DNA from 4 places in the Pelomonas baiyunensis genome. Region 4 is predicted to be linked to each of the others. Evidence: predicted binding sites of a transcription regulator. Region 4 holds the regulator's gene; each other region holds the start of a gene.
The links. The regulator sigma-54, encoded in region 4, starts transcription at its own class of promoters, with help from an activator protein. The targets are predictions, from matches to a motif close to TGGCANGNAANCTGCTTT.
Positions count from the first base shown of each region.

Region 1: ACG01O_RS09980 (PEP-CTERM sorting domain-containing protein) is a predicted target of sigma-54. The motif match lies at 2,245-2,262, and genes of this name have one in related genera.
Region 2: glnA (type I glutamate--ammonia ligase) is a predicted target of sigma-54. The motif match lies at 3,843-3,860, and genes of this name have one in related genera.
Region 3: ACG01O_RS11755 (pilin) is a predicted target of sigma-54. The motif match lies at 1,856-1,873, and genes of this name have one in related genera.

Region 1 covers NZ_JBIGIB010000002.1:779,880-785,119, forward strand. The annotation lists gene ACG01O_RS09970 (pseudouridine synthase) at 1-165, opposite strand, end outside; gene mutL (DNA mismatch repair endonuclease MutL) at 178-2,079, opposite strand; gene ACG01O_RS09980 (PEP-CTERM sorting domain-containing protein) at 2,303-2,929, shown strand; gene ACG01O_RS09985 (DedA family protein) at 3,048-3,695, shown strand; gene ACG01O_RS09990 (S41 family peptidase) at 3,759-5,240, shown strand, end outside.
Region 2 covers NZ_JBIGIB010000001.1:946,045-951,284, forward strand. The annotation lists gene ACG01O_RS04230 (YncE family protein) at 1-392, shown strand, start outside; gene ACG01O_RS04235 (polysaccharide deacetylase family protein) at 389-1,165, shown strand; gene ACG01O_RS04240 (sterol desaturase family protein) at 1,165-2,142, shown strand; gene ACG01O_RS04245 (EI24 domain-containing protein) at 2,142-2,975, shown strand; gene ACG01O_RS04250 (competence/damage-inducible protein A) at 2,981-3,772, shown strand; gene glnA (type I glutamate--ammonia ligase) at 3,938-5,240, shown strand, end outside.
Region 3 covers NZ_JBIGIB010000003.1:284,245-289,484, reverse strand. The annotation lists gene ACG01O_RS11765 (FHA domain-containing protein) at 2-661, shown strand; gene ACG01O_RS11760 (MBL fold metallo-hydrolase) at 839-1,624, shown strand; gene ACG01O_RS11755 (pilin) at 1,920-2,366, shown strand; gene ACG01O_RS11750 (pilin) at 2,528-2,974, shown strand; gene ACG01O_RS11745 (O-antigen ligase family protein) at 3,073-4,548, shown strand; gene ACG01O_RS11740 (PglL family O-oligosaccharyltransferase) at 4,586-5,240, shown strand, end outside.
Region 4 covers NZ_JBIGIB010000004.1:340,049-345,288, reverse strand. The annotation lists gene ACG01O_RS15730 (methyl-accepting chemotaxis protein) at 1-548, opposite strand, end outside; gene ACG01O_RS15725 (hypothetical protein) at 639-1,187, opposite strand; gene ACG01O_RS15720 (RNA polymerase factor sigma-54) at 1,416-2,909, opposite strand; gene lptB (LPS export ABC transporter ATP-binding protein) at 3,162-3,947, opposite strand; gene lptA (lipopolysaccharide transport periplasmic protein LptA) at 3,947-4,564, opposite strand; gene ACG01O_RS15705 (thiol:disulfide interchange protein DsbA/DsbL) at 4,647-5,240, opposite strand, start outside.

The DNA of each region.
Region 1 (5,240 bases), on a different contig from region 4:
CTGGAAGCGGGCCTCGCGCTCGGCGCGGTCTGCTTGCGCCTGCGCCAGCGTGGGCCGCGGCTTGGAGACGCCTTTGCCGCGCAGCGGACCGCGTTTTTCGCCATCGGGCGTGCGCGACTTGGCGGTCTTGCTGGCGGGTTTGCCCTTGAGGGTGATGGTGGCCATCTTGTTCTTCTTTCAGCGGCCGCGCAGGAACAGGGCGTCCAGCTCGCGCATGTCGAGCTGGCGCCAGGTCGGGCGGCCGTGGTTGCATTGGTCTGCGCGCTCGGTGGCTTCCATGTCGCGCAGCAGGGCGTTCATTTCATCCAGCGTCAGCTGGCGGTTGGCGCGCACGGCGCCGTGGCAGGCCATGGTGGCCAGAATTTCGTGTTGCGCGCGCTCCAACACAGAGCTCGCGTCGAACTGCGCCATCTCGGCCAGCAACTCGCGCGTCAGTGCCACAAGGTCGCTGGCGGCCAGCAGGGCCGGACGCGAGCGCACGGCCAGCGTGCGGCTGGACAGTGGTGCCACATCCAGCCCCAACTGCGCCAGCGTGGGCGCGTGCTGTTCGGCTGCGGCCACTTCTTCAGGGGTGGCGGCAAAGCTCACGGGGATCAGCAACGGCTGGCTCTCGATCAGCGCGGCGCCGAGCTTGGCTTTCAGCCGCTCGTACACCACGCGCTCATGGGCGGCATGCATGTCCACGATCACCAAGCCCTGGGCGTTCTCGGCCAGGATGTACACGCCCTGGATCTGCGCAATCGCGCGGCCCAGCGGCCAGTCGTGGTCGGGTAGTGGGGCCGGGGGCGCTGGCTGAACCGCTGGCTGGAATGCCGGTGCGCTCCCGGCGGGGCGGGTGGGCAAGCCGGGGTTGTGCGGCGCCCAGAGCGCTTCGTGCTGGCCCAGCGACAGGCGCACCTGCTCAGCCGACGGGGGCACGGGCGGGGTGAAGAGAGCATAGCCGGCGCGGGGTTCAGCGGCTTGCGGAGCGGGGCCGCCCAAGGTCCACGGGGCGGGTGAGGGCGACGCCACGGACAAGGCCGCTGCCGGCGATGCTGCGTCCGCCGCGGTGGCGCTTTGGGACTTGGCCAGCGCATCCACAAACGCGCGCCGCACGCTTTGATGTAACGCGCGGCCGTCTCGAAAGCGCACTTCGATCTTGGTAGGGTGCACGTTCACATCCACCAGCTCGGGCGCAATCTCGATGAACAGCACGTAGCTGGGCTGCCGGTGGCCGTGCAGCACGTCTTCATAGGCCGAGCGGATGGCGTGGCTGATGAGCTTGTCACGCACATAGCGGCCGTTGACCCACACGTACTGCTGGTCTGCCCGCGAACGCGCGGCTTCCGGCAGGCCGGCCCGGCCGGTCAGGGCCATCGGCCCGATGCTCAGTTCGAACTCCCGGCTGTCGGACACGAAGTCGTCGCCCAGCACATCGCGGATGCGCTGCTCGACCGAGGCAGCGCGCCACTGGTCGACCAGCTTGCCTTCGTGCCAGATGGCAAAGCCCACATCCGGCCGGGCCAGCGCGTGGCGCCGAACGGCTTCAACGCAGTGGGCCAGTTCGGTGGCGTCGGTCTTCAAAAACTTGCGGCGTGCGGGCGTCGAGAAGAACAGCTCGCGCACCTCGACGCTGGTGCCTCGGGCACGCGCAGCCGGTTGCAGTTCGCCGCTGCGGGCGTCCAGCCGGTGCGCGTGCGCGTCCGCCGCGGTGCGCGAGGCCAGGGCCATGTCCGACACCGAGGCGATGGCCGCCAGCGCTTCACCGCGGAAGCCCATGGTCGCCACCGATTCGAGGTCGTGCAGGTTGGCGATCTTGCTGGTGGCGTGGCGCTTGAGCGCCAGAGGCAGCTGCGCCACCGGAATGCCGCAGCCGTCGTCTTCCACCACGATGGACCGCACCCCACCGCCCATCAACTTCACCTGGATGTGCGTGGCGCCCGCGTCCAGCGCGTTGTCCACCAACTCCCGAACCACCGAAGCCGGCCGCTCCACCACCTCGCCCGCGGCGATCTGGCTGATCAGTTCGTCGGGGAGTTCATGGATGGGGCGCGGGGCCGGTGACTGCTGCTCGGGCTCAGCGCGGTAAGGGGCGTGCATCCTGAAATTGTAGGAGTCGCCGCCCGAAGCACGGGGGTGGGCAGGGAACGGGAGCGCCGACCCGAATGCATCCCTGATTCGCGGGTGTCGGAGAAATTTTCATTCTTCGGGTTGAGGATGGGCAGAACTGTCTGAGAGCCTTTATCCATCGGATGTAGGACGACATGGCATGCGAATTGCGTTAAGCGCCTGCTCCCTCTTCTCATCCTCAGGATTCAAAACAATGAAGAAGCTTTTTGCGACGGCCGCAGTGGCCACGATGACCGTTCTGGCCAGCACGTCGGCACACGCCACGCTCGTGCCGGTGGGCGTTCAAAACAACGTGACCGCTGCCACGGTCGCAGGCTGGGGCTTCACCCAGTGCTTCTCGGCCACCTATGGCACCTTGGGCCTGACGACGGCCGGCATGTTGTCGGGCTGCCAAGGTGACACGCTGATGCTGGCCGCTCGCCGCACCGGCAGCGCGGTTTATGAAGTGTTGGGCGCTGCCAGCTACGCCGACGTGACCTTCAACACCGGCACGGGCAACGTGACCCACAACGCCAACGGTATCGAGTGGTACTTCAACAACAACTGGTCCTGGGGTTTCGCTGCCGGTGGTGACCTCGTCAGCCGCAACTCTTGCGACACGGCGAGCACCAACGCGGCCCAGCGCCTGTGCTGGCACACCCATCAGGGGTACTCCGGCGGGTGGCGTGCCGGCACCTTCACGGGCCTGAACAACGACCAAGGTTGGGAGAAGGTCATCCTGGTGGCCAACGCCAACTCCGTGCCGGAACCGGCCAGCGTGGCGCTGGTGGGCGTGGCCCTGTTGGGCTTGGGCGCAGCCCGCAAGCGCAAGAGCGCTTGAGTTTTTGACGGTTCGACGTCAGGCGTACGGATCGCCTGACGGGCTGCCTGATCCCCGCACCGGCCCTGCGCCAGCGGGGATTATTTTTGGTCACGTGGCAGTTCAATAATCCCGCCCCATGGATTTCCTGCCCTTCCTTCTTGATTTCATCCTCCACGTCGACCGCCACTTGGCGGACTTCGTGCAGAGCTATGGCGCCTGGGTGTACGCGCTGCTGTTCGTGATCATCTTTGTGGAGACCGGCGTGGTGGTCATGCCGTTTCTGCCCGGCGACTCGCTGCTGTTCGTCGTGGGCGCCATGTGCGGCGTGGGCTTGATGGACCTGGGCACCTCGATGGCGCTGCTGACGGCGGCGGCGATTCTGGGCAACCAGAGCAACTACACGATCGGCCGGTACTTCGGGCCACGGGTGTTCCAGTGGGAGAACTCGCGCTTCTTCAACAAGGCGGCGTTCGACAAGGCACACGCGTTTTACGAGAAGCACGGTGGCTTCACCATCGTTGCGGCCCGGTTCATGCCGTTCCTGCGCACGTTTGCGCCGTTCGTGGCCGGGGTGGCGCAGATGACGCGGCGCAAGTTCACGATGTACGACGTCGGCGGCGGTGCCCTTTGGGTGTGTGGCATCACATTGATCGGCTATGTGTTCGGCAACGTGCCGTGGGTGAAGGCGCATCTGGACAAGATCATCTGGGCCATCATCCTCATCCCGGGGCTGATCGTGATCGGCGGCAGCCTGAAGGGGCGGCTGAAGAAGACCGCGGGCTGACTTTCGGGCGGTGTGCGGGGGCGGTCTAGAGTCGCGGGTTTCGCGACCTGATCGGAGATCCCGATGACCTTGTCCCGCATCGCCTTGGCGCTGACCTGCGCCTGGATGGCGGCCGGCACCGCCGCCGCTGCTGAGTCCACCCTGATGCTGCGCCAGCCGGCCGTGTCCAAAGACCGCCTGGCCTTTGTGTACGGTGGTGACCTGTGGCTGGCCGACCGCAACGGCGCCAACCCGCGCCGACTCACCAGCCATGCGGCCAGCGAATTCGCGCCGCGGTTTTCGCCTGACGGGCAGCGCATCGCGTTCTCGGCCACCTACGACGGCAACACCGACGTCTATGTGATCGGCGTGGAGGGCGGCGCGCCCAAGCGCCTGACCTGGCACCCGAGCGCCGATGTCGTCAGCGGCTGGAGCCCCGACGGCAAGCGGGTGCTCTTTGCCTCGCCCCGCGAGGTGTTGAACAACCGCAGCAACCAGCTCTTTGAGGTGAGCGTGGACGGCGGCGCGGAAAAGCAAGTGATGAAGGCGGTGGCCTTCGAGGGCGCGTGGTCGGCCGACGGCAAGAAGCTGGCCTATCGCCCCTACAACGCGGCCTACGCCGGCCCCAGCGGCTGGCGCCAGAGCCGGGGCGGCTCCACCCCGCCGGTGTGGATCATGGACATGGCCAGCCAAGCCTGGGAGCAGATTCCCCACGTGAACGCGACCGACTCCGCGCCGGTGTGGGCGGCCGGCGAGGTGGTGTTCATCTCCGACCGCAACGATGGCGCGGCCAACCTGTTTGCCTACAACCCCGCCAACAAGTCGCTGCGCCAACTGACCCGCGAGACCCAGTGGGACGTGCGCAGCGTGGACGCCGTGGGCCGCACGCTGGTGTACGAAGCCGGTGGCCGCATCAAGCAGATCGACCTCGCCGGCGGCGAGCCCCAGGTGCTGAACATCCAGGTGGCAGGCGCCGACCCGCAAGCGCGCGTGCAGTGGCGCGATGCCGGCAAGGCGTTGACGCAGGCTCGCCTGTCCAGCACCGGCAAGCGTGTGGTGGTGAGCGCGCGGGGCGAGGTGTTCACCGTGCCGGTGAAAGACGGCACCGTGCGCAACCTGACCGAGACCTCCGGCGTGCGTGAGAAAGATGCACTGTGGAGCCCCGATGGCCAGCGCGTGGCCTACATCTCCGATGCGCCGGGTATGCGGCATGAACTGGTGCTGCAAGCCCAGACCGGCCTGGGCGCGAAGGAGCGCTTCCTGCTGCCTGAGGCGGGCTACTTCACCTTGCTGGACTGGTCGCCCGACGGGCAGCAGCTGGTGCTGCAAGACAACCACCTGAGCCTGTACCGCCTGGGCCTGGCGGCCGGGGCGCAGCGCGGGCAGCTCGTGAAGCTGTCCACCGACGTTCGGCGCCTGGGCGGTGACGGCTTTGCCGTGTCGTTCTCACCGGACAGCCGCTGGCTGGCCTTCACCACCTCGGGTGAGAACTACATGGGCCGCATCGTGTTGCACGAACTGGCCACGGGCCGCAACCACACCGTGACCGACGGGCTGACCCACGCC
Region 2 (5,240 bases), on a different contig from region 4:
ACATCCTCGTGGGCCTCACCGGCGACAGCGTGGTGGAGGTGTGGGACGTGAGCGGTGCCAAGCCCAAGCTCGTCAAGCGCCTGCCCACGGGCAACGGCGCGCACTCGTTCCGGGCCTGGGGCGACCAGCGGCACGTGCTGGTCAGCAACCGGGCGGCCAACACCATCAGCAAGATCGACCTCAGCACCTTCACGGTGGTGGATCAGTTCCCTGGCCCTGCGGGCCCGGACGACATGGAAGTGATGGGCGACGGCAAGACGCTGCTCGTCACCTCCCGCTGGGCGGGCAAGCTCACGCAGATCGACACCACCACCCGCAAGGTGGTGCGTCAGGTGAAAGTGGGCAAGTCGCCGCACGGCCTGTGGACGCTGGATCACAAGCCGCGTCTATGAAAGCCTGGATTTGGCTGCTGGCTGCAAGCGCGGCCGCAGCGCAGCCGGCGTGCGACAAGCCGGTGTACCTCACGTTCGACACCGGCCACATGGGCGTGGCGCCGCTGATTGCCGAGACCCTGAAGCGGCACAACGCCCGGGTCACGTTCTTCATGGCCAGTGAGCCCACCAAGACCGGTGGCACCACGCTGGACGACACCTGGGCGCCCTGGTGGCGCGAGCGCGTGGCGGAGGGGCACGACTTCGGCTCCCACACCTGGGACCACGACGTCTTTCTGGAAGACCTGCCCGACGCCGACGGCAAGGTCACCCGCTTCAAGGTGCGCACCCAGGCCGGGGTGAGCCCTGCGGTGGTGCGGGAGCTGACGGCCGAGCAGTACTGCAGCAACCTCAAGAAGGTGGGCGAGCGCTTCACGGCGATGACCGGCAAGCCCTTGTCGCCGCTGTTCCGCGCGCCGGCCGGGCGCACCTCGGCGGCCTTGTTGAGCGCCGCCAAAAGCTGCGGTTTCACCCACGTGGGTTGGAGCCGGGCTGGCTTCCTGGGCGATGAGCTGCCCAGCCAGGCGCACCCGAATTCGGCCCTGCTGGAGAAGGCGCTGCGCGACATCAAGCCTGGCGACATCCTGCTGGCGCACCTGGGCATCTGGGAGCGCCAAGACCCTTGGGCGCCTGCGGTGCTGGAGCCGCTGATGACCGGGCTGGAGCAACGCGGCCTATGCTTCGCTCCGTTGCGCGAGCACCCGCGCTTTGCCCCGCTGTTCAGCAAGCCGTGATCGACTGGATCTCCAACACCTTCGACGCCCTGCAATTGGCCTTGTACGAGGCCGTCGTTCAGCCCATCGCCTTCGGGCTGGGCTTTGGCAACCTGCTGGAAGACGCGTTCGACGCGACCGGCTGGCTGCTGTGGGGCGTGATCCAGATTGCCGTGCTGCTGCTCGGCATCGGCCTGCTCGAGCGCCGCTGGCCCGCCGAGCCGGTGACCGACCGCGCGGCCGTGCGCACCGATGTGATCTACACCTTGATCCACCGCCTGGGCCTGGTGCGGCTGGGCTTGTTCTTTGCGGTGCAACCGGCGTGGGACGCCATCGCCGGCCAGCTGCGCCTGGCGGGCCTGCCCACCTGGCAGCTCGATGCGATGTGGCCCGGCGTGACCGACATCGGCTGGGTGAGCTTGCTGATCTATCTGGTGGTGTTCGACTTCGTCAATTACTGGCTGCACCGCGCGCAGCACCAATTCAATTGGTGGTGGGCCTTGCACAGCCTGCACCACAGCCAGCGGCAGATGACGATGTGGAGCGACAACCGCACCCACCTGCTGGACGATGTCATCACGGGCACGGCGTTCGCGCTGCTGGCCCGCGTCATTGGCGTGGAGCCGGGGCAGTTCGTGGCCATCACCGTCATCACGCAGCTGCTGGAGAGCCTGCAGCACGCCAACACCCGGCTGAGCTTTGGGGCCGTGGGCGAGCGTTTGCTGATCAGCCCGCGCTTTCACCGGTTGCACCACAGCATCGGCATCGGCCATGAAAGCGCTGGCCGGGGCACGCTGGGCGGCCACAACTTTGGCGTGCTGCTGCCGGTGTGGGATGTGCTGTTCCGCACCGCCAACTTCTCGCCCCGTTTCGACCCCACCGGCGTGCGAGACCAACTGCCCGAAGAGGGCGGACGCGACTACGGGCGCGGCTTCTGGCGCCAGCAGTGGCTGGGCCTGCAGCGTCTGATTTCTGTTTTCCGAGGAAAGCCCGCCTGATGCAAGGCCTGATCGATTCCTTCTGGCGCGCGGCGGCCTACTGCCTGCATCCGCGCGTCATCGCGCTGTCGCTGCTGCCGCTGGTGATTGGCGGCGTGCTGGTGTTTGGCTTCATGTACTTCTTCTGGGAAGCGTCGGTGGCGAGCGTGCGCGCCACGCTGGAGAACTGGCGCCTGGTGGAGAGCCTGCTGCAGTGGCTGGACACCTTCGGTTTGCAGGAGTTCCGCAGCGCGCTGGCCGCCATCGTGGTGCTGGCGGGCGTGCTGCCGGTGGTGCTGCTGCTGAGTCTGCTGCTGGTGGCGCTGTGCATGACGCCGGCCATCGTCGGCCTGGTGGCCCAACGCCGCTTCCCGCTGCTCGAGAAGAAGCGCGGCGGCTCGCTCGTGCAAAGCGCGCTGGCGTCGCTGGGCGCCACGCTGCTGGCGCTGCTGCTGCTGGCGCTGTCCATGCCGCTGTGGCTGATTCCGCCGCTGGTGATGGTGCTGCCGCCGTTGATCTGGGGCTGGCTCACGTACCGGGTGTTCGGGTTTGATGTGCTGGCCGAGCACGCCTCGCGCGACGAGCGGCTGGCGCTGATGCGCGAGCACCGCGCCCCCATGCTGGCCATGGGCGTGTTCAGCGGCTACCTCGGGGCGGTGCCGTCGCTCTTGTGGGCGCTGCTGGGCGTCACCGGCATCATCTTTGCCCCCTTTGTGGTGCTGGTGGCCATTTGGCTCTACACCCTGGTGTTCGCCTTCTCCACGGCCTGGTTCGCGCATTACGCGCTGGCCGCCCTGCAGGCCCGCCGCGGGGCGGAGCCTGTGGCCGAGTCGGCCCTTGTTTTGGAAAGTTGAACCTCATGCAAGTCGGTCTGATCATCATTGGCGACGAGATCCTGTCGGGCAAGCGGCGCGACTCGCACATGGCCAAGTTCATCGAGCTGCTGTCGGAGCGCGGCATGCAGCTGTCCTGGGTGCAGTACCTGGGCGATGACCGCGAGCGCCTCACCGAGCGGCTGCGCGAGGCCTTTGCCAGTGGCGACCTGGTGGTGAGCTGCGGCGGCATCGGCGCCACGCCGGACGACCACACCCGCCAGTCCGCCGCGTTGGCGCTGGGCCGGCCGCTGGCGCTGCACCCCGAGGCGCGCGAACTCATCTGGCAGCGCATCCAGCAAATGGCGGCCGAACAAGGCAAGGCCGTCACGGCGGACGAGCCGGACAGCCTGCGGCGCTTCGAGATGGGTGTGTTCCCTGAAGGCGCCAGCATCATTCCCAACCCGTACAACAAGATCCCGGGCTTCTTCGTCGGGCATGTGCACTTCGTGCCGGGCTTCCCGGTGATGGCGCACCCCATGATGTCCTGGGTGCTGGATCGCTACCCTCAATTGCACCGCGCGGTGCAGGTGCTGGAGCGGTCGCTCATCGTGCAAGGCGCGATGGAGGCCAGCCTCACGCCGCTGATGGAAGCGCTGGAGGCCCAGTTCCCGGGCATCAAGGTGTTCAGCCTGCCCAGCGTCGACCACCCGCAGTGGGGCCGCTGCATCGAACTGGGCGTCAAAGGTGACGCCGAGCAACTGCTGCCCGCCTACGATGCACTGAAACAGGGCGTGATCCACTTTGGTGCATCGATCAGCACTGAGCTGGTGCGATAGTTCTGGCCCCGTAACCGACGTCACACCATAATTCCCAGCAGCAGCGGGCGACGATCCATGTCGGTGCATCTGGCACACAACCTGCTTTAATTTTTCTCGTGGCTGCTGGCGCGCGAGCGCTGGCGGCAGCATCCCACCCCTGTCCGATTCCGCTAGGAGCTTTTGATGGCCAAGACCGTCGCCGATGTGATGAACATGGTGAAGGAGAACGAAGTCAAGTTCGTTGACTTCCGCTTCACTGATACCCGTGGCAAGGAGCAGCACGTCTCCGTGCCGGTGTCCGCTTTTGACGAAGACAAGTTCACGTCGGGCCACGCCTTCGACGGCTCGTCCATCGCCGGCTGGAAGGGCATCGAAGCCTCGGACATGCTGCTGATGCCGGACCCGAACACGGCCAACATCGACCCGTTCTTCGAAGAGCCGACCCTGATCCTGACCTGCGACGTGGTCGACCCCGCCGACGGCAAGGCCTACGAGCGCGATCCGCGTTCCCTGGCCAAGCGCGCCGAGGCGTACCTGAAGTCGTCGGGTCTGGGTGACACCGCCTACTTCGGTCCGGAACCCGAGTTCTTCATCTTCGACAGCGTGCGCTGGGGCAATGAAATGTCCGGCTCGTTCTTCAAGATCGAGTCCGAAGAAGGCGCTTGGAACTCGTCCAAGGAATACGAGCACGGCAACTCCGGCTACCGTCCCACCGTCAAGGGCGGCTACTTCCCCGTGCCCCCGGTCGACAGCGGCCAGGACATGCGCTCGGAGATGTGCCTGATCCTCGAACAGATGGGCATCCCGGTCGAAGTGCACCACCACGAAGTGGCCAACGCCGGTCAGATGGAAATCGGCACCAAGTTCAGCTCGCTGGTGCAGCGCGCTGACTGGACTCAGCTGCAAAAGTACATCGTCCAGAACGTGGCGCACGCCTACGGCAAGACGGCCACCTTCATGCCCAAGCCGCTCGTCGGCGACAACGGCAGCGGCATGCACGTTCACCAGTCCGTCTGGAAGGACGGCAAGAACCTGTTCGCCGGTGACGGCTACGCCGGCCTGAGCGATTTCGCCCTGTACTACATCGGCGGCATCATCAAGCACGCTCGCGCGCTGAACGCCATCACCAACCCGGGTACGAACTCGTACAAGCGTCTGGTGCCGGGCTTCGAAGCCCCGGTGAAGCTGGCCTACTCGGCCAAGAACCGCTCGGCCTCTATCCGCATTCCGTACGTGGCCAACCCCAAGGGCCGTCGCGTGGAAGCCCGCTTCCCGGATCCTTCCGCCAACCCGTACCTGTGCTTCGCAGCACTGCTGATGGCCGGTCTGGACGGCGTGGAAAACAAGATCCATCCGGGCGAAGCCGCCACGAAGGACCTGTACCACCTGCCGCCGGAAGAAGACGCGAAGATCCCGACCGTCTGCCACAGCCTGGACCAGGCTCTGGAGTACCTGGACAAGGACCGCGCGTTCCTGACCAAGGGTG
Region 3 (5,240 bases), on a different contig from region 4:
CATGGGCAAACTGGTGGTTTCGCTCGACGGCGTCGTGATCAAGGACGTCCAGATCACGAAAGACAAGACCACGCTGGGTCGGCGGCCGTACAACGACATCGTCATCGACAACCTGGCCGTCAGTGGCGAGCACGCCGTGCTGCAAATGGTGGGCGCCGACGTCTTCATTGAAGACCTGAACTCCACCAACGGCACCTACATCAACGGCAAGGCGATCAAGAAACAGCTGCTGGCCGACAACGACACGGTCGAGATCGGCAAGTACAAGATCAAGTTCCTGCTGAGCGATGGCGGCGACTACGAAAAGACCATGATCCTGAAGCCGGGCAGCACGCCGCCCAGCGTCAGCCCGGCGGTCGGGGTCACGTCGTCGTACGGCGCCCTGGGTGCGGCCACCATCGGCCCGGCCTCCATCAAGGTGCTGACCGGCGCTGCGGCCGGCCGCGAAGTGGCGCTGACCAAGGTCGTCACCACGCTGGGCAAGCCCGGCGTGCAGGTTGCCTCCATCACCAAGCGCCCCACGGGCTACGTGTTTGCCCACGTGGAAGGCACGCACCGCCCGAGCGTCAACGGCATCCCGTTGACCGGCGAATCGATTGCACTGCGCACCGGCGACCTGATCGAGTTGGCCGGCACGCAGATGCAATTCATCCAGGGCTGACAACCCGCGCCGCCGGCACCGCCCTGGGCACCTGCGGGCGCGCTGCCGCCCGTGTGACATCCTCACGCACACGACAGGTCCAACCCGGTAATCCGACCGGTCAGCGGCCTCCGGCCCTGCGTACATTCTTGGCTCCGCCCCGCGCCTCGCGTGGGCCCACATCGAGCCACGCTTCGCATGAACATCCGCGTCCTGGGCTGCTCCGGCGCCATCGCCGCCGGCTACAAGACCACCGCCTTCCTGCTGGACGACGATGTGCTCATCGACGCCGGCACCGGCGTGGGCGATCTGCCCCTGGACGCCCTGGCCCGCATCGACCACATCCTGCTCAGCCACTCGCACCTGGACCACGTGCTGGGCATCCCGCTGCTGGCCGACGCCGTGCTGCGCATCCGCTCCGCCGCCCGCCGCCCGCCCATCCAGGTGCACGGCCTGCCCGACACCTTGGCGGCGCTGCGCGACAACATCTTCAACGGCGTGATCTGGCCCGACTTCACCGCTTTGCCCACGCGCGAGGCCCCGGTGTTGTCGCTGCATGAATTCCGCACCGGCGACCGCCTGAACCTCGATGGCCGCGTCATCGAAGTGCTGCCCGCCGCCCACACCGTGCCGGCCGTCGGCTTTGCGGTCGATGCCGGCCCCGACCGCGGCCATGCCCACTGGGTCTACACCGGTGACACCGGCCCCAACCCGGCCCTGTGGCAACGCCTGGCGCAACTGCGCCTGTCGCACCTGGTGATCGAAACCGCCTTCAGCGACGAAGAAGAGCGGCTCGCCCAGGTCAGCCAACACCTCTGCCCCAAAGAGCTGGGCCACGAACTCGCCCAGCTGGGCGGCAGCGTGGACGTTCGCATCACGCACATCAAGCCGGGCGAAGTGGAGGCCGTCATGCAAGGCGTCGCTGCACTGCAAAGCCCGCACTGCATCACGGCCCTGAACGCGGGCGACTGCATGGCCCTGTGAACCTGGACACCGGCCGCTCTGGCCCGCCGTTTGCCCCACCAGGCGCCCGTTCGGGCGCCTTTGTTTTTGTCACATCCAGCAACAGATGCCCACCATCCCGGCTGACGTTTTTCGGCAGCTGGCCGACCGCTGACAGAACGCGTCAGCCCCGATGTGACGCTTTTTGTCAGTCCACCCGCCAACTGGCCCGGAATCCGTGTGCTTTTCCACGGCTGACCTCGTCCAAAAAGCTGGCACGCCCCCTGCATTCAAGGAGCGTGTTCCCACCCACCACTCACTTTGCTGGAGTACTGACATGAACCTGAAAGCACGCGCCCAACAAGGCTTCACCCTGATCGAACTGATGATCGTCGTGGCCATCATCGGCATCCTGGCTGCTGTGGCGATTCCGCAGTACCGCGACTACACCTCGAAGTCCAAGGCCGCGTCCGTCGTGACCAGCTTGGGCGCTTACACCAAGGCCGTCGCCATCTGCACGCAGGAAACTGGCACCAACACGGGTTGCAATCTGAGCACCAACGGCATCCCGGCTTCCATGACCACCCCGCTGATCACGTCGGTGGCCGTCAGCAACGGCGCCATCACCGCCAACATTCCTGCCAACGCCATGGGCAACAGCGGCGCCAGCACCATCGTCCTGACGCCTGACCTGACCGACCCGGCTCGCATCAAGTTTGTTGCCACCTTCACCGGCACGATCCCGCAAGCGACCCAGGACTCCCTGACCAAGTCGTTCACCTGATCGATCTCTCGATCCAAGCGCAAGGGCCTTCGGGCCCTTGTCCTTTTGTGAGAGCCCAGTCAACCCGACGCGGCTCCCGATGGGAATGCAGCGCCCCATCACCGGGCCGAGCGCTTCCCCTTCCCCTTGAATCCCGTCGCCACATTTTCTGGAGTTGAACGATGAATCTGCGCACCCGTGCTCAACAAGGCTTCACCCTGATCGAACTGATGATCGTCGTAGCCATCATCGGCATCCTGGCTGCCGTGGCGATTCCGCAGTACCGCGACTACACCTCGAAGTCCAAGGCCGCGTCCGTTGTGACGAGCCTGGGCGCTTACGTCAAGGCTGTGGCCATCTGCACGCAGGAAACCGGCACCAACACGGGTTGCAATCTGAGCACCAACGGCATCCCGGCTTCCATGACCACCCCGCTGATCACGTCGGTGGCCGTCAGCAACGGCGCCATCACCGCCAACATTCCCGCCAACGCCATGGGCAACAGCGGCGCCAGCACCATCGTCCTGACGCCTGACCTGACCGACCCGGCTCGCATCAAGTTTGTTGCCACCTTCACCGGCACGATCCCACAAGCCACGCGTGATTCGCTGACCAAGTCGTTCACCTGATCTAGATTCAGCTGACGCAAAGGGCCTTCGGGCCCTTTGTGCTTTTCGCGCCCAGCACCCACCCCGGCACCCACCCCAGCGACAGCCGCCACGTACCCATGCCCCCACACGCCGCGCCGTCTCGATTGCCATCACCCCTGCTGGCCCTGATGGCGGCCTACCTGCTGGGCGTGCCGTTGCTCCTGCCGGTGGTCACGCCCGGACTGCTGGCCTACGACGGGGCCCGGGTGCTGCAACTGTTGTGCATGCCGCTGCTGGCTGCGGTGGCCCTGCAGGCCCCGGTGCCGGCGTTGTCCTCGCGCATGGCCTGGGGGGCAGCGGCCTTGGCGGCGCTGGGCGTGCTGTCCAGCGCGCTGGCGGCCAATCCGGCGATGGGGTTGCGCGAGGTGCTGAACCTCGCCAGCCTGCTGGCCGTGGGCGCGGTGCTGGCGTCTCAAGGCCGGCAGACGCTGGAACTGCTGCCCAAGGTGGCCGCGCTGGCCGTGGCGGTGTACGCCGTGCCGGTGTTGGGCATGGCGGTGCTGGGTGCCACCGAAGGCCTGCCGATCGCGGCCGACATGCCGCTGCCGGGCTTTGCCAACCGGCGCTACCTCAACCATGTGCAGACGGTCGCCCTGCCGCTGGCTGCGTTTGGGGTGCTGCAGTTCCGCAGTGCGCTCGGGCGCCTGCTGACCGGCGCAGGCCTGGTGGCCAGTGCCACGCTGCTGTGGATCACCCTCGGCCGGGGCAGCCTGTTCGGCTTGGCCGCCGCACTGTTGGTGTGGGGCCTGTGCTGGCGCCGCGGTCAGGCCAATGCGCGCCCGAACCTGGGGGTGTTGGGCGGCAGCCTGGCCCTCGGTGCCGTGCTGTCCGCGCTGCTTCAGGGGTGGTCCGGCGGACTCGCCCAAGCCGCCGGCTTGGCCCGAGACGCCGGCCCGGTGGAACTGGCCAGCGACCACTCCCGCTTCAGCCTCTGGATTCGCGCGTGGGACATGGCCATCGGATCGCCCTGGCTGGGCGCGGGACCCATGCACTACGCCATGGGCAACCATCCCAAGGCGGCACACCCCCACAACGAACCGCTGCAATGGCTGGCGGAATGGGGTTGGCCCGCCACGCTGCTCGCCGCGCTGTTGCTGGCGATGTTGGCTCGGGCGGCCTGGCGCCGTCAGCGCAGTTCGGCGGGCCAGCCTGCAACGCTGGGCGCTGCCGTGCTGGCCGCCTGGGCCTGCGTGTTCGTGGACAGCTGGTTCTCCGGCCTGTGGGTGATGCCCGTGAGCCAGACCTGGCTGGCCGCATTGATCGGCTTCAGCTGGGCTTGGTGGGTGACCTCCGCCCCCGAAACCACCACCGAAACCGCCACCGCCCCGACACCAGCCGTGCGCCGCTGGCATGGGCTGCCTTTGCTGCTGACGGGCGCGCTGCTCGTGCAGACGCTGCCGGAACTGATCCGCCTGCCCGAGCACCTCCAAGACGTGAAACGCGCCTTCCCTGGCGATGGGCCACGCCCGCGCTTTTGGTCGCATGGGCAGATCGGCCCGGCCAACCCCACAACACCTGCCACAACGCCCGCAACTCCGGCGCCCCACCCCTGACGCGCTGACCGCACGGCGCGTGCCATCATGCGCGCCCATGTCCGCTGCCACCCCTGCCCCCCATCGCCCTGCGGCCAGCCTGTGCCTGGCCCTGGCCACCGGCCTGCCGCCCCTGGTGGCCTTCAACCAGACGCCGGCCGCCACGCTGTACAACCAATTGCTGGCCCTGGCCGGCTGGGGTCTGGCGCTGGCGGTGTGCGCGCGCTTCCTGCCGCGCTGGCGGGCGGGGCTGACCACGCCGGCCGGCCTGGCCCTGGTGCTGCTGTGCGTGGCTCCGTGGGTGTCCCTGTTCTGGCGCGGCTTGCCTTCGTCCCTGGCCTTGGGCTCGGCCGTCATTCTTCTGGCCGGCCTGGTGGTGTTTCTGCTGGCCCAGGGTCTGCCTGCCGCCACCCGGCCGTGGGTGGCTGACGCATTCTGCTGGGGCCTGCTGCTGGCCGGCGGGGCCAGCATTGCCATCAGCGCCGTGCAGGTGTTTGCGCCCGAGTGGGCGGACGGCACGCTCATCGCCCGCTCGGGCATCCCGGGGCGCGGCGTGGGCAACCTGCGCCAACCCAACCACCTCGCCAGTTTGATGATGTGGACCGCCGTGGCCGCCGTGTGGCTGACCGAGCGGCGCCGCGCGCCGGCCGCTGCCTTGGCGCCGCTGCTGTTTGCTTGCGTGTTCACCGTGGTGCTGAGCGCCTCGCGCACCG
Region 4 (5,240 bases):
CGGTAGGCCGACGTGGCCGCAAGGTCGCGTTCGTGGGACGCGGCCTGGATGGTTTCGATCACCGCATCCAGCGCCTGCACGTGGGCCTGCTGGGCGGGGCGCAACTGGTCGCGCACCATGGCCGAGGCGCCGGCCATGTCGTCGTTCATGGTCAGGTCCACGATCTTCTCGATCAGGCCCTTCGTGCCGGCCAGCGCAGTCGCGGCGCGGGCCAGGGCAGCGCGGGCGGGCTCGTCCTGCACCATGCCGGCCAGCGTTTGCGCGGTCTTGTCGTAGTCCTGCCGCGCGGCCTTCATCAGGTCGAACTCCTTCTTCTTGAAGGCCATGTCGTCCTGCATGATGACGTCGCGGATCGTCACGCTCTGGTAGCGCGCCAGGTCACGCAACTTGCTGGCCAGGCGCTCGGGCGCCTCGCCGGTCACGGCGGCCAAGTCGGCCTTCAACGCGGCCAGGCGGCTCAGGGCCAACATGCTGTCAATGCCCAGCAGCGCCAGCACCAGGGCAAAGCCCAGCACTAGGCGTGGGCCCACTTTCAACGAGGTGAGCATCACGGCATCCTTTCCTCGGGAGGAATCTGTGCCGGCCACGCGAGCGGGCCGGATGGGGTCAGGGTCGGGCCGCGGCGCGGCCGGGGCGCCTTACTTGGCCGTCACGGCGCTGTGCAGCACGCCGATGGGCTTGCCGCCGTCCAGCACCGGGGCCGACAGCTGCACGCTGGGCACCTGGGTGGACGGGTCCGGCTTGACCTCTTCGGCCGCCCAGGCCTGGCCCTTGATGGCCTGTGCGAACACCGGGCGGGCCACGTTGTTCCAGATCAGCGGGCGCACGCTGGCCGCGACCAGATTGCCCTTGTGATCCCGCAGCACCAGCTTGTTGATGGTGTCGTCCTTGGCCTCCCAGTCGGCAATCTGCCGGCTGGTCTTGGTTTTGAGCAGCGTCTGGATGAAGGGATCGGTGTCTGGCAGGTCCACCCACTTGCCATTGCTCATGCCGGGGTCGCCCTTGGCATTGGCTTCCTTCACGGCGGCCACCATGGCCGGGTCGGCCGCCAGGGCCACGAGCTTGGCTTTGCTCTTGTCCACCTTGGCTTGCAGCTCGGCAGGCAGCGAGGCGGACGCCTGGATGCAGGTGAACAGGCCAGCGGCGGCGGCCAGCGCCAGCCAGGAGCGACGTGCGAGAACGGGCATCTTCAAACTCCCTGAATGATGGGTGCCAGAACGGGGTCGACGCCTCGGCTCGGACTTCACGCCGGACTGCTGGGGTTCCGAGGCGGTCTGCGAACGGTTCCGTCACAGGGACTAACCGCATCGCGAAGCGGAGTCTCCGCGCCTGCTCGGGTCAGCGCAAGCGCGGCGTTTGGCGCGCAACGGCGGGGTTCGGGAGTTTTTCTCGTTTGGGCCGCAGCCCGAGGCGGCTTACAGCGCCTTGCGCAGGTTCGCCGGGGCGATCTTCATGCCTTCGCGGTACTTGGCCACCGTGCGCCGCGCGCACTGGATGCCTTGTTCCTCCAGCATGGCGGCCAGCGCGCTGTCAGACAGCGGCTTCTTGGTGTCTTCCGCGGCCACGAACTGCTTGATCAACGCCCGCACGGCAGTGCTGGACGCCTCGCCGCCGGCTTCCGTGCTCAGGCCCGAACCGAAGAAGTACTTCAGCTCGAAGGTGCCCCAGGGCGTGGCCATGTACTTGGCGGTGGTGACGCGGGAGATCGTGCTTTCGTGCAGGCCGAGTTCGTCGGCAATCTCGCGCAGCACCAGCGGCTTCATGGCCAGCTCGCCGTGGGTGAAGAAGCCGCGCTGGCGCTCCACGATGGCGGTGCTGACGCGCAGGATGGTGTCGAAGCGCTGCTGGATGTTCTTGATGAACCAGCGCGCCTCCTGCAGCTGCCCGCCCAGCGGCGAGTTGCTGATGCCGCCGCGCGTGGCGCGCAGCGCGTTGGCGTAGAGCTCGTTGATGCGCAGCTTGGGCGCCACCTCGGGGTTGAGCATCACGCGGAACTCGCGCCCCACCTTGCGCACGATGACGTCCGGCACGATGGCCGCGGCCGCGCCTTGTGCAAAGCGCCGCCCGGGTTTGGGCTCGAGTTGCGTGATCAGCGCCTGCGCCTCGCGCAGCAGCGCTTCGTCGGCGCCGGTCTCGGCCATCAGCCGGCGCATGTCGCGCTTGGCCAGCAGTTCGAGATGACCCTTGCAGATCAGGATGGCAATCACCTGCGCCGGGCTCTTGGGCAGCGCGCGCAGCTGCAGCACCAGGCACTCGGACAAGTTGGCCGCGCCGATGCCCGCAGGCTCCAGGCTTTGCAGCAGCCGCAGCGCAAAGCGCAGGCGGTCCAGCAACTCCTCGCGCTCTTCCTCGTCCTCGGCAAAGCCGGCCGCGATGTCTTCCAGCGGGTCTTCGAGGTAGCCGTCTTCGTTGAGCGACTCGATCAGCAACTGCAGCACCGCGCGGTCTTCGGCCGACAGGTGGTGGCCGGCCAGTTGTTGCGCCAGGTGCTGGGCCAGCGTGAGTTCGGCCGACTCCTGGCTCTCGCGCTCGCCGTCGTCGTCGCCGCTGGCACTGCCGCTGCTGGAGGGCAGCTCGCGGATGCCGTCGAAGTCGTCGCGCTCGGTGCCGTTTTCCCAGTCGTCGCGCTCGGTGCCGCCGAAGTCGTCACCGCTGAGCTCGGCGGCTTCCGGCTCGCCGCCTTCGGGCGTGTTGTCGCTGCCGGTGCTGTCGGCCGGGGCGTTGGTGGCGAGTTCCGGCGTGCTGACGCTGAATTCCTCCTCCGTCTCCAGCAACGGGTTGCTGGCTAGCATCTGCTCCACTTCCTGGTGCAACTCCAGCGTGGACAGCTGCAGCAGCCGGATGGACTGTTGCAGCTGGGGGGTCAGCGCCAGGTGCTGACTGAGGCGGACCTGGAGGGTCTGCTTCATGGTGCAACGTCGCGATGAAGGTTTCGCGGGCCGAGCGCCGGGCCGCGCCCAAGCCGGCCCGCCAGGGCGATGTGCTTGCGGCTCCATGCCGCAAGCATCGCCGTCCCCTCGGGGGCTGAGGCTGGACACATGGCGCCCGGGGGGCGGCATGTGCCTGCCGAAGGGCCGCGACCCAGGGCGCGGCGCGGTCTGCAAGACCGGTCAGACTGGCCCGCGTTCAGCGGGGCAAGGCTGGACGAGGGGCTCATGGCGTCACATCTTGAAGTTTTCGCCGAGGTAGACCTTGCGCACGTCGGCGTTGGCCACGATCTCGTCGGGCATGCCTTCGGCCAGCACGGCCCCTTCGCTGATGATGTAGGCCCGGTCACAGATGCCCAGCGTCTCGCGGACGTTGTGGTCGGTGATCAGCACGCCGATGCCGCGCGCCTTCAGGAAGCCGATGATGCGCTGGATCTCCAGCACCGCGATCGGGTCCACGCCGGCGAAAGGCTCGTCCAGCAGGATGAAGCGCGGCTGGGTGGCCAGGGCGCGGGCGATTTCCACCCGTCGGCGCTCGCCGCCGGACAGGGCCGGGGCCGGGCTGTCGCGCAGGCTGTCGATGGACAGGTCGTGCAGCAGGCCATTCAGCAGTTCGTCGATGCGCGCCTTGGACAGCGGGCGGCCGGCGTCGTCTTGCTGCAACTCCAGCACCGCGCGGATGTTTTGCTCCACCGTGAGCTTGCGGAAGATGGACGCTTCCTGCGGCAGGTAGGACAGGCCCAGGCGCGCGCGTTGGTGGATGGGCAGGCGCTGCACTTCGGCGCCGTCGATGCGAATGACGCCGGCGTCCGAGCGCACCAGGCCCACGATCATGTAGAAGCTGGTCGTCTTGCCGGCGCCGTTGGGGCCGAGCAGGCCCACCACCTCGCCGCAGTCCACGCGCACGTGCACGTCTTTCACCACGCGGCGCACGCCGTAGCTCTTGGCCAGGCCTTCGGCCTCCAGGCGGCTGCCGCAGGCCGCGGCGGTGTTCGCGGGGCTGACCGCTGCCGCGCTCATCACGAGGGCTTGCCCGGTTGCAGCGTGGTGGACGGCTTCAGCGGCAGGCTGGCCGGCGGGGCCGACGCGGCGTCGTCGCCCGGCTGCACGCGCGGCATCATGACGATGCGGGTGCGGCCGTTCGGGTTGGGCGAGGTGCTGCCGCCTTCCAGCGTGAACACTTCGGTGCGGCTGTCGTACACGATGACCGCGCCGGTCACTTCTTCCGCCACGGCCGCGCCGCGCAGGCGCCGCACGGTGGCGTTGCCGATGAAGCGCACGGTCTCGGTGCGGGTGTCGTACTCCAGCTGATTGGCCACGCCTTCGATGGACTCCCCCGGCACGTCGCGCGCCTGGCGGAAGCTCACCGGCTGGCCCGGAGCCCCGGTGGCGAACGCCTGGTGGTAGCCCTCGCGGGTCTCCTGCATGTCGACCTTTTCGGCCTTGAGCAGCAGGCTGCCCTTGGTGATGACCACGTTGCCCAGCAGCTCGGTGCGCTGGTTCACGGCGTCGACGCGCCCCAGCTTTTCCTGCGTGAAGATGAAGGGCTTGAGCCGGTCGGCCTTCTCGGCCTGGGCGGCCGGCAGCGCCAGCGCCAGGGCAAGCACGGGAACGAAGGAGATCAGGTGGCGGGACATGGCGGCACGGAAGTTGCAGGCCATTCTAGGGGCCTGCCGTGCCGCTCAGGCTTTCCCTCGCGGCAAGCCTGTCAGGAATCGTTCAAGCCCGCGCCAGCTTCAGCAGCTGGCTGGCCACGGCCAGGGCCTGCTGGCCTTGCGTGGCTTCGCTCTGGCCTGGTGTGCCGGCCAGGCTGGGGCTGGTGCGCCAGCGGCCGCCTACCACCAGGGCCGGCACTTCCTGGGCGCCGGCCAGCTCGGCCAGCTTGCTGCCCTGCTGCACCTTGGCCTGGATGCCGAAGGAGTTGAAGGCCTGCTTGAACTTGGCGGTGTCCACGCCCAGCTGGCCCACCAGGGCCGTCACGGCGGCTTCATCCGTGGCTTGCACGCCCCCGCGGTGGAAGGCGTTGAAGATGCCGCTGTGCACCTGGGGTGTCATGGCGCCCATCGCCTCCAGCGCGTAGAACATGCGCTGGTGCAGCTTCAACATCAGCTGCTGGCCCACCGGCACGCGTCGGAAGCTCACATCCGCCGGCAGCTGGTGCACCCAGGCTTCCAGCAACGGATCGAACGCGTTGCAGTGCGGGCACATGTAGAAGAAGAACTCGATGACCTCGATCTTGCCCGGCGTGCTGGGCAGGGGCTGACCGAGGCGCACGTAGTGCTTGCCTTCCACCGGGGTGCCTTGGGCCCAGGC